Regions from separate parts of the Pseudomonas fluorescens genome, predicted to be linked through region 2. Evidence: predicted binding sites of a transcription regulator. Region 2 holds the regulator's gene; the other holds the start of a gene.
What was found. Region 2 encodes sigma-54, which starts transcription at its own class of promoters, with help from an activator protein. Its sites were predicted from a motif close to ANTGGCATNNANNTTGCTNT; they were not measured.
Positions count from the first base shown of each region.

Region 1: a site for sigma-54 is predicted at 11,954-11,973, ahead of E4T63_RS07730 (flagellar basal body rod protein FlgF). Genes of this name have one in related genera too.

Region 1 is NZ_CP038438.1:1,686,800-1,702,816, forward strand. Features, by position in the region: gene glyA (serine hydroxymethyltransferase) at 1-309, opposite strand, end outside; gene E4T63_RS07675 (helix-turn-helix transcriptional regulator) at 880-1,485, shown strand; gene E4T63_RS07680 (queuosine precursor transporter) at 1,469-2,344, shown strand; gene queC (7-cyano-7-deazaguanine synthase QueC) at 2,407-3,105, opposite strand; gene arfB (alternative ribosome rescue aminoacyl-tRNA hydrolase ArfB) at 3,252-3,665, shown strand; gene E4T63_RS07695 (hypothetical protein) at 3,865-5,157, shown strand; gene E4T63_RS07700 (MFS transporter) at 5,220-6,419, opposite strand; gene E4T63_RS07705 (hypothetical protein) at 6,524-6,706, opposite strand; gene E4T63_RS28805 (hypothetical protein) at 6,777-6,908, opposite strand; gene E4T63_RS07710 (amino acid aminotransferase) at 7,236-8,429, opposite strand; gene E4T63_RS07715 (4a-hydroxytetrahydrobiopterin dehydratase) at 8,429-8,785, opposite strand; gene phhA (phenylalanine 4-monooxygenase) at 8,904-9,695, opposite strand; gene E4T63_RS07725 (sigma-54-dependent transcriptional regulator) at 10,091-11,653, shown strand; gene E4T63_RS07730 (flagellar basal body rod protein FlgF) at 12,028-12,768, shown strand; gene flgG (flagellar basal-body rod protein FlgG) at 12,814-13,599, shown strand; gene flgH (flagellar basal body L-ring protein FlgH) at 13,651-14,346, shown strand; gene E4T63_RS07745 (flagellar basal body P-ring protein FlgI) at 14,374-15,462, shown strand; gene flgJ (flagellar assembly peptidoglycan hydrolase FlgJ) at 15,474-16,017, shown strand, end outside.
Region 2 is NZ_CP038438.1:983,636-999,652, forward strand. Features, by position in the region: gene E4T63_RS04340 (YhdP family protein) at 1-1,555, shown strand, start outside; gene E4T63_RS04345 (carbon-nitrogen hydrolase family protein) at 1,614-2,474, shown strand; gene tldD (metalloprotease TldD) at 2,479-3,921, shown strand; gene yjgA (ribosome biogenesis factor YjgA) at 3,973-4,497, opposite strand; gene pmbA (metalloprotease PmbA) at 4,606-5,952, shown strand; gene E4T63_RS04365 (hypothetical protein) at 6,203-6,610, shown strand; gene E4T63_RS04370 (class II fumarate hydratase) at 6,591-7,967, shown strand; gene E4T63_RS04375 (hypothetical protein) at 7,995-8,435, shown strand; gene E4T63_RS04380 (superoxide dismutase) at 8,437-9,048, shown strand; gene E4T63_RS04385 (ZIP family metal transporter) at 9,079-9,972, shown strand; gene E4T63_RS04390 (HPr family phosphocarrier protein) at 10,074-10,349, opposite strand; gene rapZ (RNase adapter RapZ) at 10,365-11,222, opposite strand; gene ptsN (PTS IIA-like nitrogen regulatory protein PtsN) at 11,225-11,689, opposite strand; gene hpf (ribosome hibernation-promoting factor, HPF/YfiA family) at 11,702-12,010, opposite strand; gene E4T63_RS04410 (RNA polymerase factor sigma-54) at 12,084-13,577, opposite strand; gene lptB (LPS export ABC transporter ATP-binding protein) at 13,764-14,489, opposite strand; gene lptA (lipopolysaccharide transport periplasmic protein LptA) at 14,489-15,034, opposite strand; gene lptC (LPS export ABC transporter periplasmic protein LptC) at 15,021-15,593, opposite strand; gene E4T63_RS04430 (KdsC family phosphatase) at 15,602-16,017, opposite strand, start outside.

The DNA.
Region 1 (16,017 bases), 700 kb from region 2:
CTGGGCATCGAACAGTTCCCGCGCTCTGCGGATGGCAAGCGCTTCGACCAGATCGACGTTTTCGCACCCGCCGCCGTAACGTCTGCCGGGCAACCCCTCGGCCGTCACATTGACCAGTGCCGAAGCGGAGGCGGCCAGGGTCATGGGCCTGACGGCGCAAGAGGAGGAGACCAGCGACAGCACCTGGTGCTGACGGGCAACTTCCGCGTCGAGGATCCCTGCCAGTTCGGCGTCTTGCGCCCACAGATCCGCCAGGCCCCGTTGCAGCAGATCAGCCTGGTTCATGAGCGGTTCGGTATGGACTGCCATTGTCTGTATTCCTTCCCTGTGTGCAGCGCGCTGCGAACGAGCGCGACTTCCTTGGTTTTACCGGAGGGTGCGTGCGTTTCTGCCCTTGACCGACCGGATACAGCGGATTCCTTGTTTTCGCGGCAGTGCGCGCAAACTAATCTCTGTATCGACGACCCGTTTTCTGCTGACTGCGGTCGCTGCCGACAGCCCGGTTGCCCGTCGCATCATAGGTTTTTCACGGCGGAACACCAGAAAATTAATCAGAAAAATGAACATTGTTCAAATAAAATGATTCTTTTCTCCGGGCCTCAGGGTGTAAAACTGCAGGCGGGAAGGATCGCTATTCACGAGATTCTGCTGGCCGATAAGCAGAACTGACGGGTCAGTACAGAATTCGAATTGTTCTTTTTGGTTCACGCCAGCGGTGTTGTTCACACTATGTTTATGCCGAAATCAGGGAGGGGGAATGCTATGATCTGCCGCGGCTCTAATACCCGTATAACTATTTCTTAGTGGGCCTGTTGAGTCCCTGAATGATGATTCGAGGGGTATTTTCAAATTGCCTTTATAAAAGACGGTAAGCATTCCATGCACAGAAGAGAACGATCGGAGAATCTGAAGAACAATATCAAGTACCTGATAAAGAGTCGTGGGGAAACGCAGCTGTCGTTATGTAATTCCAGTGGACTGACCCGAACCACGATCTACAACATTCTTGAAGGTAAAGTGGTCAACGTACAGCAGTCCACTGTGCGCAAGATTTCCGACTTTTTCGGAGTGTCCTACGAAGAGATAGAGACGATCTCGTTTGAAGAAAAGGAAATCATCGACAGCAGCATCTCGCCGCAGGGCAACATGAACCCGGCGGCAGTGCCTGTCATCAAGGAAAGTCTGCTTCTAAAGAATCTGGATAAGCGAATCGGCGAGTTGGCGACGATTTTTCCACTGACTTACTATTTTGGAACGTCCTTCAATTTGATAGGCGTCCTGCTGGAAAATGAAGTCAGTGGCATGAATGAACCGGGCGACCTGCTGATCGTGCAGAAGGGCGCGGCAAGTATCGACAAGGAAAAACTGGTGTATGACAAGGTTAGTAAAAAGTTATTCATAACAACTGAGGTTGATCTTGCGCTGGAGAGTGTTTGTGTTGTCGGGGATATAATCGAGGAACGATTTAATGGATTGCAGCGTTGAAAGGGAAAACACCAAATATAAGCTGTTGGGGTTCGAAAACGGAAAAAGCCTGGCGGTGATCATGGTCATTGCGACAGGCAAGATAATTAAAATAAAACTGAGTGAAGTGTTGAATAGTGAGATTATGGATAATCTGAACAAGATAGAAGTAAAGAATCTGTACAAGAAATTCTACTCCCAGGGAGGGTCGCTTACCGCTTATGAAATAAATGATCGCCACGAGAGTTCCTGGATGATTTATATCATTCTGAACCTGATGCTGTTCACGCTTTATATTTTTACCAGCATTGCGGCGACCAAGCCTATCTATCTGGAATATTTTGATATTGTCGTAACGCCGGGTACTTTCCTGTATCCGCTGACGTTTTTGATCGTCGACTTGCTGAATGAAACCTTCGGCCTCCGGTTGGCGCGCAAGGCGATACTCTTCGCGTTCATCAGTAATGCGGCCATTATCATTTTGCTGGCCATGACTACGTACCTTCCCGGGCTACCCGGGTGGAAACTCGACGGGCCTTACAATGATGTGATCAGTCAGTTGTCGTCGGTGCTGGTAGCTTCGTCTGTATCGTTTCTGGTGTCGGAAAATATAAACTCTTATCTGTTGTGCAAAATCAAAGAACTGACCAACTCCCGATTTCTCTTCTTGCGGGTGTTTCTGAGTACTTTGTTTGCGGTGATAATCGACAGTTTTCTTTTCTGCTACATCGCCTTTTACGGGGCGATGGAGAACAGCGCGATACTCAGCATGATTTACGTCCAGATCGCGATAAAGGTCGGTTTTGCGTTCTTCAATATCATGCCGGCATACGGTGCCAGGTCATTGTTCAAGAGGTATCTGACGGGTAGTCAGGCTTGATGGATTAAATAATGCGCTCACTCGAAATTTTCAAGTGAGCGCATTTTTATATGCTGGGTGCTTTATTGCAGATTCAGCTTCGTTTTCAAGCTGTTCATCACCTCATCCTTGTTTTCCAGAAACTCATTGAGGCCTTTTGCGCGAAGATTGCAAGCGTCGCAATTTGCACATCCGCTACCGGTTATGCCGTTGTAGCAGGTCAGTGTCTGGTGGCGAACCAAATCAAGCTGATGGTGATGATCGGCCAGTGCCCAGGTTTCCGCCTTGTTCAGCCACATCAGCGGAGTATCAAGTTTCAATGGGTAATCCATGCCCAGCTCAAGGGCTTTGTTGAGTGCCTTGACGAACTCGTCCCGGCAATCCGGATAGCCCGAGAAGTCCGTTTCGCAAACCCCGGTGATTACCGTTCTGGCTTGTACCTGATAGGCGTAAATAGAGGCGAGGGTCAAAAACAGGATGTTTCTTCCCGGCACAAAGGTGCTTGGCAGACTTTCGCCAGAACTATTAACCGTCGGAACCGGGATGTTGTCGCGAGTCAGGCTGCTGATGGCCAGCTCATTGAGCAAAGATACATCCATCACTTTATGCACGGTCACGCCGAGCTGTTTGGCCAGTTGCTGCGCGACTTCGATTTCCGCGCGATGACGCTGACCATAGTCAAACGTGATGCAATGAATTTCGTCATAGTGGCTCAGTGCATGGATCAAACAGGTCGTCGAGTCCTGTCCGCCACTAAAAACGATAACTGCTTTATTGCTCATGCTTATGCTTCCTGCATTGAACTGGTAAATTTTCGCTGGGGATCATAACGCGAAACGATTGATGCAAGAAGTTGCGCATGGCCGCAGGAGACCTGCTTTGTGGCTAATCGCGGTATCCTGCACGCTCTGAATTCGGACTTTTTTCCATGCTGGTGATTTCCAACAACGTGCATTTGCCGGATGCCGAGATCGAACTGACGTACATCCGCGCGCAAGGCGCCGGTGGGCAGAACGTCAACAAGGTCTCCAGCGCCGTGCACCTGCGCTTCGACATTCCGGCCTCGTCCTTGCCCGAGTTCTACAAGGAACGGCTGCTGGCGCTGCGTGACAGTCGCATCACCAGCGATGGCGTGCTGATCATCAAGGCTCAGCAGTACCGCACGCAGGAAGCCAACCGGACCGATGCGCTGGAGCGCCTGACCGAGTTGATCCTCAGCGCCACCAAGGTTGAAAAGAAACGCCGCCCGACCAAACCAACCCTCGGCTCGAAGAAGCGCCGGCTCGAATCCAAGACCAAGCGCGGCAGCATCAAGGCTGGGCGCGGCAAGGTGGATTTTTAAGAATTGGCGTCTTGAAATTGTTCCATTTCAGCAGGCGCGAGCAATGTATCCATTACGCGCCACTCAATTTAAATCAATTTCCGGATATCGAACGACTCTCTTATTACTAATTGGTCTACCTGACTGTCATATCTGACAGGTGTGCCGGATGCTGTTACACGTTTACTGAGCTCTCTTTTCATTGATTGAGCAAAAGTAAATGAATAACTTAAATATTGTGCGTGGTACTCCTGATACTGATTTTGGTGCGCGCGGTGAGGTCGTTTTATATGGAAAAGAACATCAGAGACTTCAATCTCGGGTCGTCACTCTTCTCTCAGAACCGAACAGGATTCTTTGCGCCGCAACTGACGAGGAGCGGCAAGAGATTTACCTGTGCATGCTTGATGAGGAAGGAGGTATCGACGAGAGCTTCGGAAAAGCGGGTAGTGTTTTTTTCAAACTCTCGGAGTTTTTTCCTGGGTGGGATTTGCCGCAGCCCTATAGCGTGAAGTTTGATAGTGTTCATGGCAAGTATGTGTTGGGGTTCTTCGCTCGTAAAGACGGCTTTAATCGTGCTACCGGTCTGGCTCGATTCGATTTGAATGGGGGACTTGATGAAGGGTTTGGTAGCAAAGGAGTCATGTTGTGGAGTCCAGATCTGAAAGATGTTGTTCCTTCAAGTTCAGATGTTCCAAAGGTGAAGCAGCCTCTGACGGATAAAGGCCGCGACTACCACGGAACTTTGGAATTATTGGACGATGGCGGCGTTTTGCTTCTGACCACGCTTGATGAAAGAGGACTTTTCGATAGTGCGATCCTGGTCAAGTTAAAAAATAACGGTAGTTTGGACGGAGCGTTCGGTAATGGCGGGTACCGATTGGTTTTTCGAGGTCCGTCTGTCTTAGTCATAGGACAGGATATGTTTCGCCAAGGGAATGGTTATGTTGTCGCCGCTTCAGACGGTCTACGTGATAAACGTTGGTTTGTTGGCCGGTATGATGCCCGTGGTAATCTTGACTCCAGTTTTGGGGCAGGAGGTTATTATGATGGAGTACCTTCGGTTAAAAATGTGATTCTGAAACGTGACGATAAGTTTTATATTGTAGGTACTTCGGATAATGGAGTTCCGCAGTATCTGTATCTCCAGCTTCAACGTCGCGGGCTCAAAGGCGAGGAAGATCCACTTTTTGGCAAACAAGGGTGGGGAGGATTTATCACTGATGATTTCAGCGATATCTATGTGACGAAAGCAGCACTCTATAATTTGAAATCAACCGTTGTGGTAGCAGGTTATGCTTATTTGCGTGTTGGGTCGGATAGTCAGGCATTTATTGCCAGTCTTGAACAAGACATGGGTTGGGACGAGGGGTTTGGTGTTGCTGGAAAGGTTGTATTTCCAAAAGACCAGATTATTCACGATCTCGCTGTTCAGGAAGATCGAAAAATTGTGTTTGTATCCAGTAAAAATAGAGAAAACGGTAGCTTCGCCATTTTCCGTTTGCATGGTTAGCTTATAAAAGCCGCGGTTGTGCATTGGCCATTCGGAACCAATGAATGGCCAATATTGGGCGATCAATGAAAGTGGTGTTTTGGTTTAATGCGGTACAAATACACACTCAGGATCAGGCCGCTCAGTGAGGCAATGGCGGCAAACAGAAAGATCGAAGCAAAACCGAAACCGGCCGCAATTGCCCCCGCCAATGGTCCGGTGATCCCCAGCGACAAATCGATGAACAGCGAATACGCGCCGACCGCCGCACCACGGCTGGAGGCTGGCACCAGGTTCACCGCTTCCACGCCCAGCGCCGGGAATACCAGCGAGAAGCCGAAACCGCTCAACGCCGCCCCGGCCAGCGCCCAATGCGCATCCGGCGCCAGCCACAGCAGTAACAGGCCGAGGGTTTCCACCGAGAGGCAGGCGATCGCTACGCGGAAGCCGCCGAGGCGGTTGATCAGGTTGCCGAACAGCAGTCGCGCGCCGATGAAGCTGGCGCCGAACAGGCTCAGGCACAGCACCGCGTTGTCCCAGTGCCGGGTGGCGTAATACAGGGTGATGAAGGTGGCGATGGTGCCGAACCCGATCGAGCCCAGCGCCAGGCCGCAGCCGTGCGGGAACACGCGACCGAGCACATGCATGAATGGCAGGCGCTCACCGGCGACAATCGGCGCCGCGGTTTTCGGCCACGCCAGCAGCAGGCCCAGCGCTGCCAGCAGAATGATGCTGACGCCCATGCTCCACAATCCCAGCTGGCCGACCAGCCAGACCCCGAACGGCGCGCCGACCGCGAGCGCGCCGTAACTGGCGATGCCGTTCCAAGAGATGACTTTGGCGGTGTTCGCCGCGCCAACGCGGCCGATGCCCCAGCCGATCGAACCGGAGCCCACCAGACTTTCCGCGCTGCCCAGCACCAGACGCCCGATCAACAGGCTGATCAGACTGAACATCGGCAAGTTGGGTGTCCACGCCGAAATCAGCATAAACACACCACTCAAGCCGCATCCGGCCAGACCGATCATCACCGCGCGCTTGCTGCCCTGGTTGTCGATGATCTTGCCGGCATACGGACGGCTGAGCAGGGTGGCGAGGTATTGCACGCTGATCACCAGCCCGGCGATCACCGCGCCGAAGCCCAGATCACTGTGGACGTAACCCGGCAGCACGGCGAGCGGAATGCCGATGTTCAGGTAGCCGATGAAGGTGAAGAGGACGATGGACACGACTTGCAGCGTGACCGCCAGGGGGCGCTGGGGTTGTGGCATAGAGGACGACATGAGAAACGATCCACGGCAAAGCAGGATTAGATAGGCTGCTTATGATACCGGCGCGCACGCGTCAGGGGCGGGGAAAAGTAAAACTATTTGCCGGGAGGGTGGAATCACGGTTTGGCCGGGGCGACCAGTTGCGTGGTGACGAGGGCGGCGAGGGCGTTTTCTTCGCTGCCGAAACGGGCGAGCAGGGCGGCCTGTTTTTCCGGGGAGAGACGGTTCCAGATCTCGATCATTTTCTCGGTGGCGCCGATCAGGACGGCAGCTTGGCTTTCAGAGAATTCGTCGGTCATGGCGGGCTCGGTTTCAGGCAGTGTGGAAAGCGCATCTTAGCGCTTTCCACACGGTCTGTACGGCGGGGTTTTACTCTTCGCTGTCGGCCTGGCGGCTCTCAACGGCTTCTTTCGGCTCGGGCTGTTGGGCACCGGCTTGTTGCGTGGTCGTCTGCTCAGGTACGTGCAGGCTTGGGAAGGGGAGATTAGGAATCTCGTGCATGGTTGCGCTCCTCGCTAAGTCTGTTGATAGATCTGGTAGATCCGCGCTTCTTGAAAGCCTGCGCAGGATACAGCAGGAAAAATGACAATCAGACTTTTAATTGAAAATAATGCGACAGATGGCCGCAGGGGGGGCGTATTCCAAGTGTGGGTGTGAATGAACCTGTGGCGAGGGGATTTATCCCCGATCGGCTGCGAAGCAGTCGTAAAACAATTGCACGCGCCATGTCAGACATTTCGCGATTGCAGTGTTGGGGCCGCTTCGCTGCCTATCGGGGATAAATCCCCTCACCACAGGGCTCACTCCTACAAGGGGGGGGGCGCGGGGTTATTTGCAGGCGTTGGCGATGGCCTCGGCCAGCAATGCCAGGCGCGTGGCGTCGATCCCGGCGACGTTGGCCCGACCCGAGCTGACCATGTACACGCTGTGCTGCTCACGCAGTTGTTTGACCTGCTCCGGTGACAGCCCGGTGTAGGAGAACATTCCGCGTTGCACGCCAATGTGCGCAAAGCGCTCGCGCAGACCGTGTGGTTCCAGTGCTTCGACCAGACCGCTGCGCAATTGGGCGATGCGCAAGCGCATGGCTTCCACTTCATCGGCCCAGCGCGCTTTCAGCTCCGGGTCGGCGAGGATGGTCGCCACCACGGCCGCGCCGTGATCCGGTGGCGTCGACCACAGGTTGCGGGCGATGTTGGCCAGTTGGCTGCGGATGTCGATCAGCTTGTCGGCGGTTTTCGCGCAGACGATCAGCGCGCCGGTACGGTCGCGGTACAGGCCGAAGTTCTTCGAGCAGGAGCTGGTGATCAGCAGCTCAGGCACCTCGGCGGCGAACAGTCGGGTCGACCACGCGTCCTGCTCCAGTCCGTCGCCAAAGCCCTGGTAGGCAAAGTCGATCAGCGGCAGCAGGTCACGGCGGCGCACGACGTCGAGCACACGCTGCCAGTCGTCATGGTTCAGGTCGAAACCGGTCGGGTTGTGGCAGCAGGCATGCAGCAGCACCACGTCGCCTTGCGGCACTTCGTTGAGTGCGGCGAGCATCGCATCGACGTCGAGGCGGTTGTCGCTGCCCACGTACGGGTAGTGACTGACCTTGACCCCGGCCGCAGCAAAGATAGTTTCGTGGATCGGCCAGGTCGGGTTGCTCAGCCACACGCCTTTGCCCGGCAGGCACTGGGCGATGAAGTCGGCCGCCAGACGCAGGGCACCGGTGCCGCCAGGAGTCTGGGTGGCGCCGGCGCGCTGTTCGGCGATCAGCTTCGAGTCGGCGCCAAGCACCAGTTCATTGATGACTTTGCCGAACAGCGGATTGCCGTGACCACCGATGTAGGTCTTGGTGTCCTGGCTTTCGACCAGTCGCGCCTCGGCGATTTTCACCGCTTCGGGGATCGGCGTCAGGCCCTGGGCATCCTTGTAGACGCCAACGCCGAGGTCGAACTTGCGCGGGTTACTGTCCTGCGCATAGGCCTCCATCAAACCGAGGATCGGGTCGCCGGGTACCCGGCCGATGGCGTCAAAGTGCATTACTTGCGTCCTTCTGCGGTCTTGGCCACTTCGTCAGTGCGCGCGGCCATGATGAAGTCGTTGCGGTGCAGGCCCTTGATCGAGTGGCTCCACCAGGTCACGGTGACTTTGCCCCACTCGGTCAGCAGGCCCGGGTGGTGACCTTCGGCCTCGGAGATCTCGCCGACGGCGTTGGTGAACGCCAGCGCATGCTTGAAGTTCTTGAACAGGAAAACTTTCTCCAACTGCATGATGTTGTCGCGTACTTCGATGTTCCAGTCAGGGATCTGCTTGATCAGGATCGGCAGTTCTTCGTCGCTGACTTGTGGCGCATCGGCACGGCAGGCTTCGCAGTGGGCTTGGTTCAAAGTGGACATGGTGTGATTCCTGAAATCGAGTGTGTTTTTTTTATAGAAACTATCGGCCCGTCAATGCCGTCACGCTAAACCAAAGTGACGGCGACTGACAGACTCAATTCTCAGCAAAAGTCGCGGATCACGCGGCTTTCGGTTTTGGCGGAAACTTCGGAGCGTGCAAACCCAGCTTCATGCCTTGGCGAACCATGGCCATGATGTCTTCATGGGCAACGTCGAACAGGCGCTTGAGGTTCGGCAGGACAAAGTACAGCGGCTGCAGGATGTCGATGCGATACGGTGTGCGCATGGCTTCCAGCGGATCGAAGGCCTGATGCTCGGGTTCATCCGACAGCGAGTAAACGGTTTCTTTTGGCGAGGACAGGATGCCGCCGCCGTAGATGCGTTTGCCTTGCGGGGTGTCGACCAGACCGAACTCGATGGTCATCCAGTACAGGCGCGCCAGATACACGCGTTCTTCCTTGGTGGCCTGCAGGCCGAGTTTGCCGTAGGTGTGGGTGAATTCGGCGAACCATGGGTTGGTCAGCAGCGGGCAGTGGCCGAAGATCTCGTGAAAAATGTCCGGCTCTTGCAGGTAGTCCAGTTCTTCGCGGGTACGAATGAACGTGGCCACCGGAAACTGTTTGCTGGCGAGCAATTCGAAGAAGGTCTGGAAGGGGATCAGTGCCGGGACGCGGGCAACCTGCCAACCGGTGGTCTCACCGAGCACCTTGTTGATCTCGCCCAGCTGCGGAATGCGGTCGTGGGGCAGACCGAGTTTTTCGATACCGTCCAGGTACTCCTGGCACGCGCGACCCTCGATCACTTTCAGCTGGCGGGTGATCAGCGTGTTCCACACCGCATGCTCTTCGGCGGGGTAGTCGATAAAACCTTGCGCATCGGGCTCGCGGGCCACGTATTGCGTCTGCTTCATACTGCTCTCCTGCTAGGGGAATTCGTTCTTGTTATGTCCAGCGATGGACTGAGAATTACCCGAGAGTGCGGCGTGATGCAGCAGGTTGAACGAGTTCCTTATAGGAACAATCGCCATATTTCGTAAAGAAATCGTTACGCTTTGGCCGGTATCTCGCGTTTGCGGTGATTTGCAGGTTTGAAAAGGGCTGTGGCTGTCACATAATCTTGACAACTATCTGCGCGCCTCGACAGAAAAGTCAGGCAAAACCGCAGCGCAAATCTCTTGTGGGAGCGGGCTTGCTCGCGAAAGCGGTGTGTCAGCTGAATGAATGGCGACTGACACACCGTCTTCGCGAGCAAGCCCGCTCCCACAGGGATTGTGTTCAACCCCTCATCCTTGTCGGGCCTCTTTATATGCGTATCAAAGTCCACTGCCAAAACCGCATCGGCATCCTGCGCGACATCCTCAACCTGCTGGTGGAGTACGGGATCAACGTTGCACGCGGCGAGGTCGGCGGCGAGCACGGCAACGCGATCTACCTGCACTGCCCGAATCTGATCAACATCCAGTTTCAGGCGCTGCGACCGAAGTTCGAGGCGATTGCCGGGGTGTTCGGCGTCAAACGCGTCGGGCTGATGCCCAGCGAGCGTCGGCACATGGAGTTGAACGCGTTGCTTGGCGCGCTGGAATTCCCGGTGCTGTCGATCGACATGGGCGGCTCGATCGTTGCGGCCAACCGCGCGGCGGCGCAGTTGCTCGGAGTGCGCGTGGATGAAGTGCCGGGGATTCCGCTGTCGCGCTATGCCGAGGATTTCGATTTGCCGGAACTGGTGCGCGCCAACAAGTCGCGAATCAACGGCATGCGCGTCAAGGTCAAGGGCGACATCTTTCTCGCCGACATCGCGCCGCTGCAATCGGAGCACGACGATAGCGAAGCCATGGCCGGTGCGGTACTGACCTTGCACCGCGCCGACCGCGTCGGTGAGCGCATCTATAACGTGCGCAAACAGGAATTGCGTGGCTTCGACAGTATCTTCCAGAGCTCGAAAGTGATGGCCGCTGTCGTGCGTGAAGCGCGGCGCATGGCGCCGCTGGATGCGCCGCTATTGATCGAAGGCGAAACCGGCACCGGCAAAGAATTGCTTGCCCGTGCCTGTCACCTCGCCAGTCCGCGTGGACAGTCGCCGCTGATGGCGCTCAATTGCGCAGGGCTGCCGGAGTCGATGGCCGAGACCGAACTGTTCGGCTACGGCCCCGGTGCCTTTGAGGGCGCGCGCGCCGAAGGCAAGCTCGGCCTGCTGGAACTGACGGCGGGCGGTACGCTGTTCCTCGATGGCGTCGGTGAAATGAGCCCGCGCTTGCAAGTGAAGTTGCTGCGCTTTCTGCAGGACGGCTGTTTCCGCCGGGTCGGCAGTGATGAAGAGGTGTATCTGGATGTGCGGGTGATCTGCGCCACTCAGGTCGACTTGTCTGAGTTGTGCGCGCGCGGCGAGTTTCGTCAGGATCTGTATCACCGCTTGAACGTGTTGTCGCTGCACATCCCGCCACTGCGCGAATGCCTCGACGGTTTGACCCCGCTGGTCGAGCACTTCCTCGATCAGGCCAGCCGCCAGATCGGTTGCTCGCTGCCGAAACTGGCGCCGGCGGCGATGGATCGCCTCAGTCATTATCACTGGCCGGGCAACGTGCGGCAGCTGGAGAACGTGCTGTTTCAAGCGGTTTCACTGTGCGAGGGTGGCACGGTCAAGGTCGAACACATTCGCCTGCCGGATTACGGCGTGCGTCAGCCGCTTGGCGATTTCTCGCTGGAGGGTGGGTTGGACGAGATCGTCGGGCGTTTTGAGAAAGCCGTACTGGAGCGGCTGTACTCCGAACACCCGAGCAGTCGGCAACTGGGTAAGCGGTTGGGGGTTTCGCATACCACCATCGCTAATAAGCTCCGCCAATACGAAGTTGGTAAAGACCCCGAGAGTTAACAGCAACACTGTGGTGAAAAGAGCTTTTGTGGTGAGGGGATTCATCCCCGAAGGGTGGCGAAGCCGCCCCAAACCAGCGAATGCGGTTCATCTGTTACACCACCATGTATGGATTGGGGGGCTGCTGCGCAGCCCATCGGGGATAAATCCCCTCACCACAGGTTCTTTTTCCATCTGCAACAATCGGGATTGCCGCCCAGCGGCATAACACCGCCGGTTTTTCGACTTCGATACATTTCCAATTTCCCCGCAAAACCCCGCAAGTCCTTTGTTTACCGGGCCGCAAGCCGCCAGAAAAAAGTTGGTCTGCAAATTGCTTATGGCTCAGCAGTACAGCGGTGGGCGGCAAACGTCCGGCATGCAGAGGAAAGAGTGTGGACAAGTACCTTTATGTGGCAATGACCGGCGCCAGTCAGAACGCACTGGCGCAAAAGGCACATGCCAACAACCTGGCGAACATCTCCACCAATGGTTTTCAGCGCGATCTGGAGCAGGCGCGTTCGATGCCGGTGTTCGGTGACAGCTTTCCGGCGCGTGCGTTTGCCATGAGCGAACGGCCCGCCACCGACTTCACCGCCGGTTCGCTGGTGCAGACCGGGCGTGACCTCGACGTCGCCGTGACCGGCAACGGTTTTATTGCCGTGCAGAACCCTAACGGTGGCGAAAGCTACGTGCGCACCGGCAGCCTGAACATCGACGCCCTCGGCGTATTGCGCGCCGGCAACGGCATGCCGGTACTCGGCAATGGCGGTCCGATCGCCGTGCCGCCGGAGCAGCAGGTCGAAGTCGGTGAAGACGGCACCATCAGTATTCGTGCGATGGGCGAAGGCCCGCGCGTCATGGCGGAAGTCGACCGGATCAAACTGGTCAACCCGGACATCAAGAACCTCAACAAGGGCCTCGACGGTTCGATCTACACCAAGGATGGCCAGCCGGCGCCGGCCGATGCCAACGTCAAACTGGTGTCGGGTTTCCTTGAGTCGAGCAACGTCAACGCCGTGGAAGAAATGACCTCGGTGCTGGCCCTGGCCAAGCAGTTCGAGTTGCACGTCAAGATGATGAACACCGCCAAAGACGACGACCAGGCCATGGCTCGGGTCTTGCAGATCAGCTAATTATCAGAACGTCGCGCCGTAAAACAGGCGCACGAGGAGAATCGAATGCTTCCGGCTCTATGGGTTGCCAAAACCGGTCTGTCCGCCCAGGACACCAACCTGACCACCATTTCCAACAACCTGGCGAACGTCTCGACCACGGGTTTCAAACGTGACCGTGCCGAGTTCCAGGACCTGCTGTACCAGATCAAGCGTCAGCCAGGCGCCCAGTCGACCCAGGACAGCGAACTGCCGTCGGGTCTGCAACTGGGTACCGGTGTGCGCATCGTCGGCACGCAGAAAAACTTCACCGCCGGCAGCCTGCAAACCACCGAGCAGCCGCTGGACATGGCCATCGACGGTCGCGGTTTCTTCCAGATCCTGCAGCCGGACGGCACCACGTCCTATACCCGTGACGGTACTTTCCACCTCGACTCCAACGGCCAGATCGTCAACGCCAGCGGTTTCGCCCTGGAGCCGGCCATCGTCATCCCGAACAACGCGCAGAGCTTCACCGTCGGCACCGACGGCACCGTGTCGATCACAGTGCCAGGCAACCCGGCCGCTCAGGTGATCGGCAACCTGCAAACCGCCGACTTCATCAACCCGGCCGGTCTGCAGGCAGTGGGCAACAACCTGTTCCTGGAAACCGCTGCTTCCGGCGCGCCGCAAATCGGCACCCCGGGCCTGAACGGTTTCGGTACCACACTGCAGAACACCCTGGAAGGTTCCAACGTCAGCACCGTTGAAGAGATGGTCAACATGATCACCACTCAGCGCGCTTACGAGATGAACTCCAAGGTGATCTCCACCGCCGACCAGATGCTCTCGTTCGTAACGCAGAATCTGTAATCAAGTCTATGGGGCGGCCTGAGGTCGCCAGCAACACCGTGAGGTAGGGTCATGAAACGCTTCGTATCTGTTCTGGCATTGGGTGGGGTCGTCTCGCTCGCGGGCTGCGTCGCACCGACGCCCAAGCCCAATGACCCTTATTACGCTCCGGTGTTGCCACGCACGCCATTGCCGTCTGCGGCCAATAACGGCTCGATCTATCAGGCCGGCTTCGAGCAGAACCTGTACAGCGACCGCAAGGCATTCCGGGTCGGTGACATCATCACCATCACCCTGAACGAGAAGACTCAGGCGAGCAAGAACGCCAACTCCCAGGTGGCCAAGAACAGCAAGACCGGCATCGGCCTGACTTCGCTGTTTGGCGGCAGTGGCACCACCAACAACCCGTTGGGTGGCAATGACCTGAGCCTCGACGTCGGCTACAGCGGCGACCGCGCGACCAAGGGCGACAGCAAGGCGGCGCAGGGCAACACCCTGACCGGTTCGATCACCGTGACCGTGGCCGACGTGTTGCCCAACGGCATCATCGCCGTGCGCGGCGAGAAGTGGATGACCCTCAACACCGGCGACGAGTTGGTGCGGATCGCAGGTCTGGTGCGTGCCGATGACATCGCCACCGACAACACCGTGTCGTCGACCCGTGTCGCCGATGCGCGCATCACCTACTCGGGCACCGGTTCGTTTGCCGATGCGAGTCAGCCAGGCTGGTTCGACCGTTTCTTCCTCAGCCCGCTGTTCCCTTTCTAGGTGGCGACTTTGAATTTCAAGAGCCTCATGCTGGCTGCGGCCCTGTTGTCCGCAGCCTTTGGTGCCCACGCCGAGCGGCTGAAAGATATCGCCAGCATTTCCGGCGTGCGTTCCAACCAGTTGATCGGTTACGGCCTGGTGGTCGGGCTTAACGGCACCGGTGACCAGACGACGCAGACCCCGTTCACTCTACAGACCTTCAACAACATGCTGTCGCAGTTCGGCATCAAGGTGCCGCCGGGATCGGGCAACGTGCAGTTGAAAAACGTCGCAGCGGTGTCGGTGAGTGCCGATCTGCCGGCGTTCGCCAAACCGGGTCAGCAGGTCGACATTACCGTTTCTTCGATCGGTAACTCCAAGAGCCTGCGCGGCGGCACTCTGTTGCTGACCCCGCTCAAGGGTATCGACGGCAACGTCTACGCCATCGCTCAGGGCAACCTGGTGGTCGGTGGTTTCGATGCCGAAGGTCGCGACGGTTCGAAGATCACCGTCAACGTTCCGTCGGCCGGTCGTATTCCGGGTGGTGCTTCGGTGGAGCGTTCGGTACCGAGCGGTTTCAACCAGGGCAACAGCCTGACGCTGAACCTCAACCGTTCCGACTTCACCACGGCCAAGCGTATCGTCGACAAGATCAACGACATGCTCGGCCCTGGCGTGGCGCAAGCCATCGACGGCGGCTCGATCCGTGTGACGGCGCCGCTCGATCCGAGCCAGCGCGTCGACTATCTGTCGATCCTCGAAAACCTTGAAGTCGATCCGGGTCAGGCGGTGGCGAAAGTCATCATCAACTCGCGCACCGGCACCATCGTCATCGGCCAGAACGTGAAAGTCTCGCCGGCCGCCGTGACCCACGGCAGTCTGACCGTGACCATCACCGAAGACCCGATCGTCAGCCAGCCGGGCCCGCTGTCCAATGGGCAGACGGCCGTCGTGCCACGTTCGCGGGTCAATGCTCAGCAGGAAGCCAAGCCGATGTTCAAGTTCGGCCCGGGCACCACCCTCGACGAGATCGTGCGGGCGGTGAACCAGGTTGGCGCGGCACCGGGTGACCTGATGGCCATTCTCGAAGCACTGAAGCAGGCCGGCGCGTTGCAAGCCGACCTGATCGTGATCTGAGGACGCCGACCATGGATATGCGCAAAGGCAGTCTGGTGGGCACGGGCGATTCGGGGTCGTACTCCGACCTCAATCGTCTGAACCAGCTCAAGGTCGGCGACAAGAACAGCGATGCGAACATGCGCAAAGTGGCGCAGGAATTCGAATCGCTGTTCCTTGGCGAAATGCTCAAGTCGATGCGTTCGGCCACCGAGGCGTTGGGTAAAGACAACCCGATGAACACCCCGGCGGCCAAGCAATATCAGGAAATGTACGATCAGCAACTGGCGGTGTCGCTGTCCCGCGAGGGCGGCGGTATCGGTCTGGCCGACGTGCTGATGAAGCAGATGTCGAGGAATAAACCGCTGGCACCGGGTGAGGCTGCAGCCGCGTCCGCCGCCAAGCAGGAGGCAGCAAAAGCCGCTGCGGTGCAGACCCCGATTGCCGCCGCCACCAATGGACCGTTGTCACGGCTCAATGGTGAGCGTCCGTTGTGGGCCTCGCGTTCTGGGCGTGTCGCCAATACCGAAGCCTCGCACAGCAATGATATGGCAATGATCAACAAGCGTCGTCTGG
Region 2 (16,017 bases):
GACTCGGGTCGCGGCCTCCGGGCAGGTCGAGGTCAAGAAGCTCACTGACTGGCTGGGCGTGACTCAGCCGTTGCCGGTGTCCGGGACCCTTCCGTATCAGTTGCAGGTCAACCTTGACGGCACTGACAGTCAGCTCACTGTCAGCTCCAGCATGAAAGGCGTGGCAGTGGATCTGCCGGCACCGTTTGGCATGTCGGCCGAGCAGGGTCGTGACACGGTGTTCCGCATGACGTTGCAAGGTGCGGAGCGGCGTTACTGGGTCAACTACGATCAACTGGCGAGCTTCACCTTCGCCGCGCCGCCGAGCAATATCGCCGATGGTCGCGGTGAGCTGTTCCTCGGTACGGGCGACGCCGTACTGCCGGAGGCCAAGGGCTTGCGCATTCGCGGTGTGCTGTCGGAGCTGGACGTCGCGCCGTGGCAGGATCTGGTCAGCAAATACGCCGGCAACGATCCGGGCGGCAGTGCCAAACAATTGCTCAACAGTGCCGACTTCAAGGTGGGCAAGCTCACCGCCTTCGGCACCACGCTGGATCAGGCTGCTGTACAGGTCAATCGCAAGCCATGGGCGTGGAATCTGGCGCTCGACAGCCAGCAGGCCAAGGGTTCGGCCAGCCTGCCCGATGCCAAGGGCGCGCCGATCGCGGTCAATCTGCAATACGTACGCCTGCCGGCGCCGGATCCGACGGTGCAGGCTGACGAGAACTCGCCTGATCCGCTGGTTTCGGTCGACCCGACGAAGATTCCCGCGCTGGATATCACCATCAATCAGTTGTTTCTGGGCCAGGATCTGGTGGGCGGCTGGTCGCTCAAGGTTCGACCGACGGCCAAAGGCATTGCCCTGAACAATCTCGATATGGGCCTCAAGGGCATTCTGTTGCAGGGCAATGGCGGCTGGGAAGGGGCGCCGGGTTCGACCAACAGCTGGTTCAAGGGCCGGATCAGCGGCAAAAACCTTGCCGATGTGCTCAAGGGCTGGGGCTTTGCGCCGAGCGTGACCAGTGAAGAGTTCCACATGGATGTCGATGGCCGCTGGCCGGGCTCGCCGGCATGGCTGGCAACCAAGCGCTTCTCCGGCACGCTGGATGCCTCGCTCAATAAAGGTCAGTTCGTTGAAGTGGAGGGCGGCGCGCAGGCGTTGCGGGTGTTCGGTCTGCTCAACTTCAACTCCATCGGCCGTCGTCTGCGCCTGGACTTCTCCGACTTGTTTGGCAAAGGCTTGAGCTACGATCGGGTCAAGGGCCTGTTGGTGGCTAATAACGGCGTGTATGTCACCCGCGAGCCGATTCGCCTGACCGGTCCTTCGAGCAACCTTGAACTGGACGGTACGCTGGATCTGGTCGGCGATCAGGTCGACGCCAAATTGCTGGTGACCTTGCCGGTGACCAACAACCTGCCGATTGCCGCGTTGATCGTCGGCGCGCCGGCGGTCGGCGGGGCGCTGTTCCTGATCGACAAGCTGATCGGCGACCGCGTGGCGCGCTTCGCCAGCGTCAAGTACACCGTCAAAGGTCCGTGGAAAGAGCCGAAAATCACCTTCGACAAGCCTTTTTGAACAGCCACATCCCAGGCCTATGGAGTAGCATGGCCGCATACCTGTTACGGAGTGCGCCATGTCTTTAGCGGTGATTCAAATGGTCAGCCAGAGTGATGTGCTGGCCAATCTGGCGCAGGCTCGACGCCTGCTCGAACAGGCCGCGGCCGGCGGCGCGAAGCTGGCGGTGCTGCCGGAAAACTTCGCCGCCATGGGTCGTCGCGACATCGCCGACATCGGCCGTGCCGAAGCGCTTGGCGAAGGGCCGATCCTGCCATGGTTGAAACAGACCGCCCGCGACCTCAAGTTATGGATAGTGGCCGGCACCTTGCCGTTGCCGCCGCTTGGGCAACCGGACGCCAAGTCGCATGCCTGTTCGCTGCTGGTCAACGATCAGGGTGAAACCGTGGCACGGTATGACAAGTTGCACCTGTTCGATGTTGATGTGGCGGACAATCGCGGGCGGTATCGCGAATCCGATGACTATGCTTATGGCAGTGGCGTGGTGGTCGCAGACACGCCGGTTGGCCGAGTCGGCCTGACCGTGTGTTACGACCTGCGCTTTCCGGAGCTGTACAGCGAATTGCGCGCCGCCGGTGCCGAGTTGATTACCGCCCCGTCGGCCTTCACCGCAGTGACCGGTGCGGCGCATTGGGATGTGCTAATTCGCGCCCGGGCCATCGAGACGCAGTGTTATGTATTGGCGGCAGCGCAGGGCGGGACTCACCCGGGACCGCGTGAAACCTTCGGTCATGCGGCTATTGTCGACCCGTGGGGCCGTGTGCTGGCGCATCAGGATCAAGGCGAGGCGGTATTGTTGGCCGCACGCGACAGTGATGAACAAGCGTCTATCAGGGCGCAAATGCCGGTGACGAGTCATCGGCGGTTTTTCTCGCAGGGCGCCCAGCGGCCTGCTTCAGAACATGAATTTAAGGCGTAAACCTATGAGCGAGTTGTTGTCCTCAGTCAGTGATCACCTGTTGGCGCCCGGCGGCGTGACCATCGAGAGCCTGCAAGGCGTGCTCGGCGATCTGGCAGGCCCGGGCATCGATGCTGCCGATCTGTATTTCCAGGGCCAGATCTCTGAGTCGTGGTCGCTGGAGGACGGTATCGTCAAGGAAGGCAGCTTCAACCTCGACCAAGGTGTTGGCGTGCGTGCGCAGTCCGGCGAGAAAACCGGTTTTGCCTACAGCAACGCGATCACCCTCGAAGCCCTGGGCGCTGCGGCCCGTGCCGCCCGCTCGATCTCCCGCGCCGGGCAGAACGGCACGGTGCAGGCGTTCAGCACTCAGGATGTCGCGCAGTTGTATGCGCCGGACAATCCGCTGGAAGTGCTGAGCCGCGCCGAGAAAGTCGAGCTGCTCAAGCGCATCGACGTCGCCACCCGCGCCCTCGATCCACGGATTCAGCAGGTCAGCGTGAGCATGGCCGGGGTCTGGGAACGGATTCTGGTGGCGTCCACCGACGGTGGCCTGGCCGCTGATGTGCGTCCGCTGGTACGTTTCAACGTCAGCGTGATCGTCGAGCAGAATGGCCGTCGCGAGCGCGGCGGACATGGCGGCGGCGGGCGTACCGACTACCGTTATTTCCTCGCCGAAGACCGTGCCATGGGCTATGCCCGTGAAGCACTGCGTCAGGCGCTGGTGAATCTGGAAGCGATTCCGGCACCGGCCGGCACCTTGCCTGTCGTCCTCGGTTCGGGCTGGTCCGGCGTGCTGCTGCACGAAGCGGTCGGTCACGGTCTGGAAGGCGACTTCAACCGCAAGGGCAGTTCGGCCTACAGCGGGCGGATGGGCGAAATGGTTGCCTCCAAGCTCTGCACCATTGTCGATGACGGCACGTTGAGCGGTCGTCGCGGCTCGCTGAGCGTCGACGACGAAGGCACTCCGACCGAGTGCACCACGCTGATCGAGAACGGCGTGCTCAAAGGTTACATGCAGGACAAGCTCAATGCGCGTCTGATGGGCGTGGCCCGTACCGGCAACGGTCGTCGCGAGTCCTACGCGCATCTGCCGATGCCGCGCATGACCAACACCTACATGCTCGGAGGCGAGAGCGATCCGGCGGAAATCATCGCGTCGGTGAAGAAGGGCATCTACTGCGCCAACCTTGGCGGCGGTCAGGTCGACATCACCAGCGGCAAGTTCGTGTTCTCCACCAGTGAGGCGTACCTGATCGAGGACGGCAAGATCACCGCGCCGGTCAAGGGCGCGACGTTGATCGGCAACGGCCCCGAGGCGATGAGCCGGGTGTCGATGGTCGGTAACGATCTGGCGCTGGACAGCGGTGTGGGCACGTGCGGCAAGGACGGGCAGTCGGTGCCGGTGGGTGTCGGTCAGCCGACGCTGAAGATCGATGCGATTACCGTGGGTGGCACGGGCGCATAAAAAGAGGTGGAGCTGCGGGTGGCGCGCAGGGCGGCCACCCGATGGCGAGTATCAACGCAGGCCGCGTTGGGTATCGTCCAGCTCACGGATGTACTTGAAGATCTTGCGGCTGGAAGCAGGAGGTTTGTTGTGTGCAACCTCGTGCTGAGCCTGACGGATCAGGGAACGCAGTTGCTGGCGATCGGCGTCGGGGTATTCGACGACGAATTTCTCCAGCACGGCATCGTCACCGGCGATCAGGCGGTCACGCCAGCGTTCGAGGTTGTGGAAACGCTCGTTGTACTGACGGGTGGAGGCATCGAGTTGATCGAGCAGGACCAGAATCGCGTCAGTGTCCTGATCGCGCATCAGTTTGCCGATGAACTGCAGGTGCCGTTTACGCGCGATGTTCGCGGTGTGCTTCGGCGCATCAGCCAGGGCCCGGCGCAAGGCGTCGGTCAATGGCAGTTTTGCCTGCAAGTCGGGCTTGAGTGTTGTAAGGCGCTCGCCAAGGTCAACCAGAGCATGCAGCTCGCGTTTGACCTGAGATTTGCTTTTTTCTCCCGTATCGAGGGAGTCGTCGTAAGAATCAACCATGGTGGCAGTCCGCAAAGAAACGCCGCCATGATAACCAGTCGGGGGCCGCTTGTCCGGCCCGGTCGCTCGATGACCCCAGCCGAAAGCAGAATTTGAGTGGAGATGAGCATGAGTGCAGTTCAAAGCGTCGGCCCGCAAGCATTGCCGGCACTGCAGGAACAGGTCGAGCAGATCATCGCCGAAGCCAAGCGTCAGGGCGCCAGTGCCTGCGAAGTCGCGGTGTCGCTGGAGCAGGGTTTGTCGACGTCGGTGCGTCAGCGTGAGGTCGAGACGGTCGAATTCAATCGCGACCAAGGCTTTGGCATCACCTTGTATGTTGGCCAGCGAAAAGGCTCGGCAAGCACCTCCGCCACCGGGCCGGACGCGATTCGTGAAACCGTTGCCGCTGCACTGGCGATCGCCAAACATACCTCTGAAGACGAAGCCTCGGGCCTCGCCGATGCCGCGCTGATGGCCAGGGATGTGCAGGATTTCGACCTGTTCCACGAATGGGACATCACCCCGGAGCAGGCCATCGAGAAGGCGTTGCTCTGTGAAGCCGCCGCGTTCGACGCCGATGCGCGAATCAAGAACGCCGACGGCACCACCCTCAGCACCCATCGGGGCTGCCGTGTATATGGCAACAGCCACGGTTTCATCGGCGGTTACGCGTCGACCCGGCACAGCCTGAGCTGCGTGATGATCGCCGAAGCCGACGGCCAGATGCAGCGCGATTACTGGTATGACGTCAATCGTCAGGGCAGCCTGCTGGCGGATCCGGTGAGCATCGGCCAGCGTGCCGCGCAACGCGCCGCGAGCCGTCTGGGCGCGCGTCCGGTGCCGACCTGCGAAGTGCCGGTGCTGTTTTCCGCTGAACTGGCGGGCGGCTTGTTCGGCAGCTTCCTGTCGGCGGTTTCTGGCGGCAGTCTGTATCGCAAATCGTCGTTCCTCGAAGGCACGCTGGGGCAGAAATTGTTTCCGGAATGGCTGACCATCGATGAGCGTCCGCATCTGATGCGCGCCATGGGCAGTGCGTCCTACGACGGTGATGGTCTGGCCACCTACGCCAAACCGTTCGTCGAGAAGGGCGAGTTGGTGTCGTACATCCTCGGCACGTACTCCGGGCGCAAACTCGGCATGCCGAGCACCGCCAACGCGGGAGGCGTGCATAACCTGTTCGTCACTCACGGTGATGAAGATCAGGCGGCGCTGTTGAAGCGCATGGGCCGTGGGCTGCTGGTCACCGAATTGATGGGCCATGGCTTGAACATGGTCACCGGCGATTATTCGCGCGGGGCGGCGGGTTTCTGGGTCGAAAACGGCGAAATCCAGTTCGCGGTGCAGGAAGTGACCATCGCCGGCAACATGCGCGACATGTTCAAGCAGATCGTTGCAGTCGGTAATGACCTGGAGTTGCGTAGCAATATTCGTACGGGCTCGGTGCTGATCGAGCGGATGACTGTCGCGGGCAGCTAAGCCCCAGCGGTCAGACAAGAAAGGCGCGCCACCTCATCGGGTGGCGCGCCTTTTTTCTTGGCTCCACACAAAACCTTGTGGGAGCGAGCCTGCTCGCGAAAGCGATTTAACAGCCGACCCCGGCGGTGACTGACACGACGCCTTCGCGAGCAGGCTCGCTCCTACAATGGAGTCTGTGTAATCAGGCGCTCTTGTTTTGGTTCTCATTATCATATAATAATAAATCTCATCTCCGAACGAGTCCCGGATCATGAGTTCTGCCTTGCACGAGCAGCCGTACCTCGAAAGCTGGCGCTGGATGAGTCGCCAGATCCGTTGCGCGATGGATCCTGACGAACCACGCCTGATCGAACATTACCTGGCCGAAGGCCGTTATCTGGCCTGCTGTACGGCGACTTCCCCGTGGACCATCGCTGAAACCTCCTTCCGTCTGCTGCTCGACACAGCCACCGACATCGCGTTGCCGTGGCACTGGCGCAGCCTGTGTCTCGATCAAGCCTGGCGTCCGTTGCGTGAAATGGAGCGCCTCTCTCTGTGCAACTGTCGGCTCCAGCGCTGGCAGCGCTACACCTGGCAACTGGCGACCTGCGAGTTGCTTCCCTCGATTCCTCTCATTGAATTAGTCCAAGGATTTACCGATGACCAAGACTCGTATTGAGCGCGACAGCATGGGCGAACTACAGGTGCCGGTGGACGCTCTCTATGGCGCGCAGACCCAGCGTGCAGTGGATAACTTCCCGATCAGCGGCAAGCCGATGCCAACGCAATTCATCCGTGCGCTGATCCTCGCCAAAGCCGCCGCCGCGCGGGCCAACGTCGAGCTCAACCAGCTCAGCGCCGGCCAGGGCAAAGCCATCAGCGATGCGGCCCAAGGCCTGCTCGAAGGCGACTTCATGCAGCATTTCCCGGTGGATATCTTCCAGACCGGCTCCGGCACCAGCTCCAACATGAACGCCAACGAAGTGATCGCGACCCTCGCCAGCCGACTGCTTGGCGAGCCGGTCAACCCGAACGATCACGTCAACTGCGGCCAGAGCAGCAACGACATCATTCCGACCACCATCCACGTCAGCGCCGCCCTGGCGTTGCACGAACAACTGCTGCCGGCGCTGTTGCATCTGGTGCAGGTCATCGAAAACAAAGCCGAACAGGTGCACCACCACGTCAAAACCGGCCGCACGCACTTGATGGACGCGATGCCGGTGCGCATGAGTCAGGTGCTCAATGGCTGGGCGCAGCAGCTCAAGGCCAACATCGGTCATCTGCAGGACTTGCTGCCGAGCCTGCAATCGCTGGCGCAGGGCGGTACGGCGGTCGGCACCGGGATCAACGCGCATCCGGAGTTTGCCAAGCGTTTCAGTCGCCAGCTCAGCCAACTGACGAATGTGCAATTAACTCCGGGCAAGGATCTGTTCGCCCTGATCGGCTCGCAGGACACCGCCGTCGCCGTCTCCGGTCAGCTCAAGGCTACCGCCGTGTCGCTGATGAAAATCGCCAACGACCTGCGCTGGATGAACTCCGGTCCGCTCGCCGGCCTTGGCGAGATCGAGCTGGAAGCCCTGCAACCGGGTTCGTCGATCATGCCGGGCAAGGTTAATCCGGTGATTCCGGAAGCTACTGCGATGGTCGCTGCGCAAGTGATCGGCAACGATTCGGTGATCACCATCGCCGGCCAGTCGGGCAACTTCGAGCTGAACGTGATGCTGCCGATCATCGCCCAGAACCTGCTGAGCAGCATCGAACTGCTGGCCAATGCCAGTCGTCTGCTCGGCGACAAGGCCATCGCCAGCTTCAAGGTCAACGAGTCGCGGCTCAAAGAAGCGCTGTCGCGTAATCCGATCCTAGTCACGGCGCTCAACCCGATCATCGGCTATCAGAAAGCCGCCGAAATCGCCAAGCAGGCCTACAAGCAGGGCCGCCCGGTGATCGACGTCGCGCTGGAACACACCGATCTGTCGCGCAGCCACCTGGAAGAGTTGCTCAACCCCGAGAAACTCACCGCCGGCGGCGTGTAAACCCCGCAACCGCTTTGGAGGCTCACCATGGAGCACTGGAAACGCACGATCGAACGGGCCAATCGCTGCTTCATGCTCGGCGAGCTGATCGACGCCCGCGAGGCTTACCTGCAAGCCCTGGCCCTGGCGCAAGTGCTATTCGAACGCTGGGCCGATGCCGACGAAGCGGTGGCGGCCTGCGTCATCTCCCACCACAACCTGGCGGATCTGCACCTGCGCCTGAATCAGCCGGAGGAGAGCGCCGAGTACCTCTGCGCGATTCATCAACGGCTGTTGCAGACCATGCAGGACGAGCGCCTGCGCCCGGCCCTGCGTGAAGCGGCGTTGCGCCAGAGCAGCAAGACCTACGTCGAACTGCTGAATTTCATCAGCGAACACGGCGAATACCCGCGCACCCAGCGCCTGCTGCACCCGGACACCGGCAATGCACGCCGCGCCTCAGTCTCACATCACCATGGAGTCCACTGAAATGGCTTTTACCTTGCCTGCCTTGCCTTACGCCTACGATGCCCTGGAACCGCACATCGATGCGCAAACCATGGAGATCCACTACACCAAGCACCACCAGACCTACATCAACAACCTCAATGCCGCCGTCGAAGGCACTGAGTACGCCGAATGGCCGGTGGAAAAACTGGTCGCCAGCGTTCAGCAGTTGCCGGAAGAACTCCGCGCGGCGGTGATCAATCAGGGTGGCGGGCATGCCAACCATTCGCTGTTCTGGGAAGTCATGGTGCCCAACGGCGGTGGTAAGCCGGACGGCGCGCTGGCCAAGGCCATCGAGGCGCAACTGGGCGGCCTCGACAGCTTCAAGGAAGCCTTCACCAAAGCCGCGTTGACCCGTTTCGGCAGCGGCTGGGCCTGGCTCAGCGTGACCCCGGAGAAAAAACTGGTCGTGGAAAGTAGCGGCAATCAGGACAGCCCGTTGATGAACGGCAACACGCCGATTCTCGGTCTGGATGTTTGGGAACACGCCTATTACCTGCGTTATCAGAACCGTCGCCCGGAATACATCAACGCGTTCTACAACGTGATCAACTGGCCGGAAGTTGCTGCGCGCTACCAGGCTGCACTGGTTTAAGTCTTCTATAAAAACAATCCAGGGCTGACTATGGGCACTGAAACACTGGCGATTGGCGGTGGGCGCATGTTTCGTTACGCGGTCGGGTCGCTGTTGCTGCTGGCGGGCATGACCCTGCTGGCCGTGCACGGGCTGGAATGGCTGGATCTGCAGCCGCGATTGTCACGCGCATTGCAGGGCGGCGCGATCTGCGCCCTCGGCACGGCGCTCGGCGCGGTGCCGGTGCTGGTGATCCGGCGTATGCCGCAGAGGCTCAGCGATACGCTACTGGGTTTCGGCGCCGGCGTGATGCTGGCGGCGACCGCGTTTTCGCTGATCGTGCCGGGCATCGCTGCTGCCGAAAGTCTGGGCCTGACACCGTTGGCCGCCAGCGGGCTGATTTGCTTCGGCATCATGCTCGGTGCATTCGGTTTGTATCTGGTGGATCTGAAACTGTCCGGCGCCTCACCGGAAATGCTCGTCGGTACCCCCGAGCACCCGGTGATTCCGCCGCGCATCTGGCTGTTCGTCTTCGCCATCATTGCTCACAACATCCCGGAAGGCATGGCGGTGGGGGTGTCCGCTGGCGGCGGCATGCCGGATGCCGACAGTCTGGCGATGGGCATCGCCTTGCAGGATGTGCCAGAGGGATTGGTGATTGCGCTGGTACTGGCGGGGGCGGGAATGTCGCGGGTCAAGGCATTCTTGATCGGTGCGGCGTCAGGACTGGTCGAACCGGTGTTTGCACTGCTCTGTGCGTGGCTGGTCAGTCTTGCGGAGCTGTTATTGCCGATGGGGCTGGCAGTGGCGGCGGGGGCGATGTTGCTGGTGGTGACGCACGAAGTCATTCCAGAATCGCGCCGCAATGGTCATGACAAGCTGGCCAGTCTTGGCTTGCTGATCGGGTTTTGTCTGATGATGGTGATGGATACGGCGTTGGGTTGAATATCAAAAGATCGCAGCCTGCGGCAGCTCCTACATTGGAATGCGTTCACTGTAGGAGCTGCCGCAGGCTGCGATCTTTTGATCTTTTGATCTTTAAACGATCAACCACCCTCATCGAAGTAGTTGTTGATCAACGCCACCAGCGCATCCAGCGCTTCCTGTTCCTGATGGCCTTCGGTGCTCAGATAGATCTTCGTACCCTTGCCGGCGGCGAGCATCATCATCGCCATGATGCTTTTGCCATCCACTGTGGTTTCTGGCGTGCGACCCACTCTGATCGTGCAATCCGGGAACTGGCCCGCCACCCCGACGAACTTGGCCGACGCTCGGGCGTGCAGGCCCAGTTTATTGATGATTTCGATTTCCAGAGCAGGCATCGCGGTGTGAATCCTTTAAGTGAGGTCGCGGTGGCGAACCTGGACGTTCTTCAGGGTTTTCTGCAGGGCCTGACCCAGACGTTCGGTCAGGTAAACGGAGCGGTGATGCCCGCCGGTGCAGCCAATGGCAATGGTGACATAGGCGCGATTACTCGCGGCAAAGCGTGGCAGCCATTTGTACAGGTAGCCGTAGATATCTTGAAACATCTCCTCAACCTCCGGTTGTGCAGCCAGGTACTCGGCGACCGGTGCGTCGAGACCCGATTGTGCACGCAGTTCCGGTTTCCAGTAAGGATTGGGCAGGCAGCGCACATCGAACACCAGATCCGCGTCCACCGGCATGCCGCGCTTGAAGCCGAACGACTCGACCAGAAACGCCGTGCCCGGTTCCGGCTGGTTCAGCAGTCGCAGCTTGATGGTGTCACGCAACTGGTACAGATTCAGATTGGTGGTGTTGACCTTGAGGTCGGCCAGGTCGGCGATCGGGCCGAGCAGGGCGGTTTCATCTTCGATCGCTTCGGCCAGCGAGCGGTTGGCAGTGCTCAATGGATGGCGCCGGCGGGTTTCCGAGAAGCGCTTGAGCAGGGTTTCTTCGTCGGCATCCAGATACAGCACATCGCACTGGATGTGCCGGGCACGGACTTCTTCAAGCAGTTCGGGGAAACGCGACAGGTGGCTCGGCAGATTGCGTGCATCGATCGACACGGCCACCAGCGGCTGGGCCAGTTCGGTGTGAATCAGGGCGCGTTCGGCGAGTTCCGGCAGCAGACCGGCCGGCAGGTTGTCGATGCAGTAGTAGCCGTTGTCCTCAAGGACATTCAGGGCGGTACTTTTACCCGAGCCGGAGCGGCCGCTGACGATGATCAAACGCATGATTAATGACCGTTCTGCTCGCTCAGGACGACCTGATACAAGGCTTCGTTGCTCGGTGCGCTGCGCAGTTTTTCGCGCACTTCCTTGCGATCGAGCATGCTGGCGATCTGGCGCAGTAATTCCAGGTGGGCATCGGTGGCCGCTTCCGGGACCAGCAGTACAAACAGCAGGTCGACCGGTGCGCCGTCGATGGCATCGAAATCGATGGGGGCATCAAGGTGCATCAACGCGCTGATAGGCGCTTCGCAGCCTTTGAGGCGACAGTGGGGAATGGCGATGCCGTTGCCGAAACCGGTGGATCCGAGTTTCTCACGGGCTACCAGGCTCTCGAAAACATCCTGCATGGCCAGATCCGGCACTTCTTTATGGATGAGGTTGGCAATCTGTTCGAGGGCTTTCTTTTTACTGCCGCCCGGCACGTTCACCAGGGAACGGCCGGGGGTCAGGATACTTTCAAGTCGGATCATGGGTTGGGAGTGTTAACGACCTGTCGCGCCCTGAAGGAGGCTCTGGGTCTTTTCCTTATGCTTTTTGAGTTGGCGATCCAGCTTGTCGGTCAGTGAGTCGATCGCAGCGTACATGTCGGTATCTTCTGCGTTGGCGACCACTTCGCTGCCGGGTATATGCAAGGTGGCTTCGATTTTCTGCTTGAGCTTTTCGACGCACATCGTGACTTGCACGTTGGTGATCTTGTCGAAATGGCGCTCCAATCGTTCGAGTTTCTCGTTGATGTAGGTGCGCAGAGGTTCGGTCACTTCCAGTTGGTGTCCACTGATGTTGACTTGCATACAGCTTCTCCTTCGTTGCCAGTGCATAAAGCGGCAGGCCGAAGAGCCTGCCACTGGAACGCTGTAACGTGGCTTACATCAACCGCTTGCGTTCGCTCGAAGGCGCGATCCCGAGGGATTCGCGGTACTTGGCGACGGTGCGGCGAGCCACCTGAATGCCTTGTGCCTCCAGTAAACCAGCGATCTTGCTGTCACTCAACGGCTTTTTCTGATTTTCCGCCGCAACCAGTTTTTTGATGATCGCGCGGATCGCCGTCGACGAGCATTCACCGCCTTCGGAGGTGCTGACGTGGCTGGAGAAAAAGTATTTCAGTTCATAAATACCGCGCGGGGTATGCATGAATTTCTGCGTGGTGACCCGGGAAATCGTCGATTCGTGCATGCCGACCGCCTCGGCGATGTCATGCAGGACCAACGGCTTCATGGCTTCATCGCCATACTCCAGGAAGCCGCGCTGATGCTCGACGATCTGGGTGGCCACCTTCATCAGGGTTTCGTTGCGGCTTTGCAGGCTCTTGATGAACCAGCGTGCCTCTTGCAACTGGTTGCGCATGAAGGTGTTGTCGGCGCTGGTGTCGGCGCGACGGACGAAACCGGCGTACTGCGCGTTAACCCGCAGACGGGGCACTGACTCCTGATTCAGCTCGACCAGCCAGCGTTCGTTATCCTTGCGCACAATGACGTCGGGCACCACGTACTCGGCTTCGGTCGATTCGATCTGCGAGCCCGGACGCGGATTGAGGCTTTGCACCAGTTCGATGACCTGACGCAACTCGTCTTCCTTGAGCTTCATACGCCGCATCAACTGGCTGTAGTCGCGACTGCCGAGCAGATCGATGTAATCGCTGACCAGACGTTTGGCTTCGTTGAGCCACGGGGTCTTGGCCGGGAGCTGACGCAGTTGCAGCAGCAGGCATTCGCCGAGGTTGCGCGCGCCGATACCGGCCGGTTCGAACTGCTGAATGCGGTGCAGAACGGCTTCGATCTCGTCCAGCTCGATGTCGAGCTCCGGATCAAAGGCGTCGAGAATTTCTTCGAGGGTTTCGTCCAGGTAGCCCTGATTGTTGATGCAATCGATCAGGGTCACGGCGATCAGGCGGTCGGTGTCGGACATCGGCGCCAGGTTCAATTGCCACAGCAGATGGCTTTGCAGGCTTTCGCCGGCGGACGTGCGGGTGGTGAAGTCCCACTCGTCGTCATCGCTGCTGGGCAGGCTGCTGGCGCTGGTCTGGTAGACGTCTTCCCAGGCGGTATCAACGGGCAGTTCGTTAGGAATGCGCTCGTTCCATTCGCCATCTTCCAGATTGTCCACCGTCGGGGCGGCTTCCTGATAGGACGGTTCCTGAATGTCGGTGTTGGGTTTTTGTTCGGCGTTGTCGGCCAAAGGATCGGTATTGTCGAAGTCGTCGCCTTCTTCCTGGCGTTCGAGCATCGGATTGGATTCCAGGGCCTCCTGGATTTCCTGTTGCAGGTCCAGGGTCGACAATTGGAGCAGGCGGATGGCCTGTTGCAGCTGCGGTGTCATCGTCAGCTGCTGGCCCATTCTCAAGACTAGCGATGGTTTCATGGCAGGGGCTTAACACCTTATTCGCCGGCGCGCATGCGCCATCCACTACAGGGCGCCGGAGCGCCAAACTTAAGCAAATTATATGCCTGAAACTGTCGTGTTTGCCTAGAGCGCTGTAACAATAAAAGCGTATAAAAGCCTGCTTCATCGATACAGCACCCGGAGGCTGGCCAAGTGCCTTGGTGCTTACAGGCGGAACTCGTGGCCCAGATACACTTCCTTCACCAGATCGTTGGCAAGGATGGTCGCCGCATCGCCTTCGGCGATCAGTTGACCGTCGTTGACGATGTAGGCGGTTTCGCAGATATCCAGGGTCTCACGCACGTTGTGGTCGGTGATAAGAACACCGATGCCCTTGGCCTTGAGGTGATGGATGATCTGCTTGATGTCGCCGACCGAAATCGGGTCGACACCGGCGAACGGCTCGTCGAGCAGGATGAATTTCGGTGCGGTCGCCAGGGCGCGGGCGATTTCCACCCGGCGGCGTTCACCACCGGACAGGCTCATGCCGAGGTTGTCGCGGATGTGGCTGATGTGGAATTCCTGCAGCAGGCTTTCCAGTTCCTTGCGACGACCGGCCTTGTCGAGTTCCGTGCGGGTTTCGAGGATGGCCATGATGTTATCTGCCACCGACAGTTTGCGGAAGATCGACGCTTCTTGCGGCAGATAGCCGATACCGGCCTTGGCGCGGCCGTGCATCGGCTGATGGCTGACGTCCAGATCATCGATCAGCACGCGACCCTGATCGGCCTGCACAAGGCCGACGATCATGTAGAAACAGGTGGTCTTGCCGGCACCGTTCGGGCCGAGCAGGCCAACGATCTGGCCGCTGTCGATCGACAGGCTGACGTCGCGCACAACCTGGCGGCTTTTATAGGCCTTGGCCAGGTGTTGAGCTTTCAGAGTTGCCATTACTGGGTTTTCTCGTCGGTTTTCTTCTTCGGCTGGATCACCATGTCGATACGCGGACGCGCTTCGGTGACTTTGCTGCCGGTAGCGCGACCGGCACTGGCCAGTTTCTTCACCGTGTCATAGACGATTTTCTCGCCCTGAGTGGTGTTGTTGTCCTTGTCGACAACCTTGGCCTTGTCGATCAGCACGACGCGGTTTTGCGCGGCGTGGTACTGAATCGTCACGCCCCAGCCCTGAACAGGCTTGGCGTCACCCTGGGTTTGCAGTTGCTCGAAGTAGGCAAGGTTGCCCACCGAGGTCACCACGTCGATATCGCCGGTCGGAGTACGGGTGATGGTCACCGTATTGCCCTTAACGATCATTGAGCCCTGGGTGATGATCACATCACCTTTATAGGTGGCGATGCCGTTCTTGTCGTCCAGTTGGGCGTCGTCGGCCTGAATGCGGATAGGTTGCTGCTGATCGTTCGGCAGAGCCCAGGCGCTCACGCTTCCCAGTGCTGCGCCCAGACTGAGCAAAATAGGGAGGGTTTTAACGAGCCTCATACTGTCCTCTTACGTTCGATTGCAGGTGTATCCTGCTTTCCTTCAAATACGCCTTCATTCCCACGCCAGTCGATACACCGCCAGCGCCGTCGATTCTAACGGGTTGCTCGGTCTGCGCATATTGCTGCTGAGGGAACACCGTCATGCGTGTGCTGGTGATCAGGGTGTCGCGTTTCTTTTCATCGGTGCGCTTGATGCGTACCGAGTCGATCAATTCTACCTGCGTTCCGTCCGGATTCACTTCGCCGCGTTCGCTGGTCACGTGCCACGGAAACTCGGTGCCGCGATACATGTTGAGGTCGGGTTTGGTAACCAGAGTCACATCCGTCGCTTTCAGGTGTTCGGCCTTGTCCGACGTCATTTCGTACTGCACTTTGCCGTCCGGCAGATATTGCAGGGTATGCGTATTGGTGGCGTACCAGTCGATGGCAGTGTCTTCGACCTTGGCCACAGGCTTGTCGAGGAAACGTTCCGGACTGATGTTCCAGTAGCCGACCGCCGCAAACATCGCAGCGATGCAGCCGAACAGCAGGAAGTTGCGAAATTTTTTGCTAAACATGATTTGGCTCACAGGTACGCGGCGTTGGCCGCATCGAGGCGGCCCTGGGCGCGCAGGATCAATTCGCAGAATTCGCGGGCGGCACCTTCGCCACCGCGGGCCCGAGTGACGCCATGGGCGTGTTCGCGCACGAAGTCGGCAGCATTGGCAACGGCCATGCCCAGCCCTACGCGGCGGATCACCGGCAAGTCAGGCAGGTCGTCACCCAGGTAGGCGACCTGTTCATAGCTTAGGCCCAGTTGCGCCAGCAGGCCGTCCAGAACCACCAATTTGTCTTCGCGACCCTGAAACAGGTGCGGGATACCGAGGTTCTTCGCCCGGCGTTCAACCACCGGGGTCTTGCGGCCACTGATGATGGCAGTCTCGACACCGGCATTCATCAGCATTTTGATGCCCTGGCCATCGAGGGTGTTGAAGGTCTTGA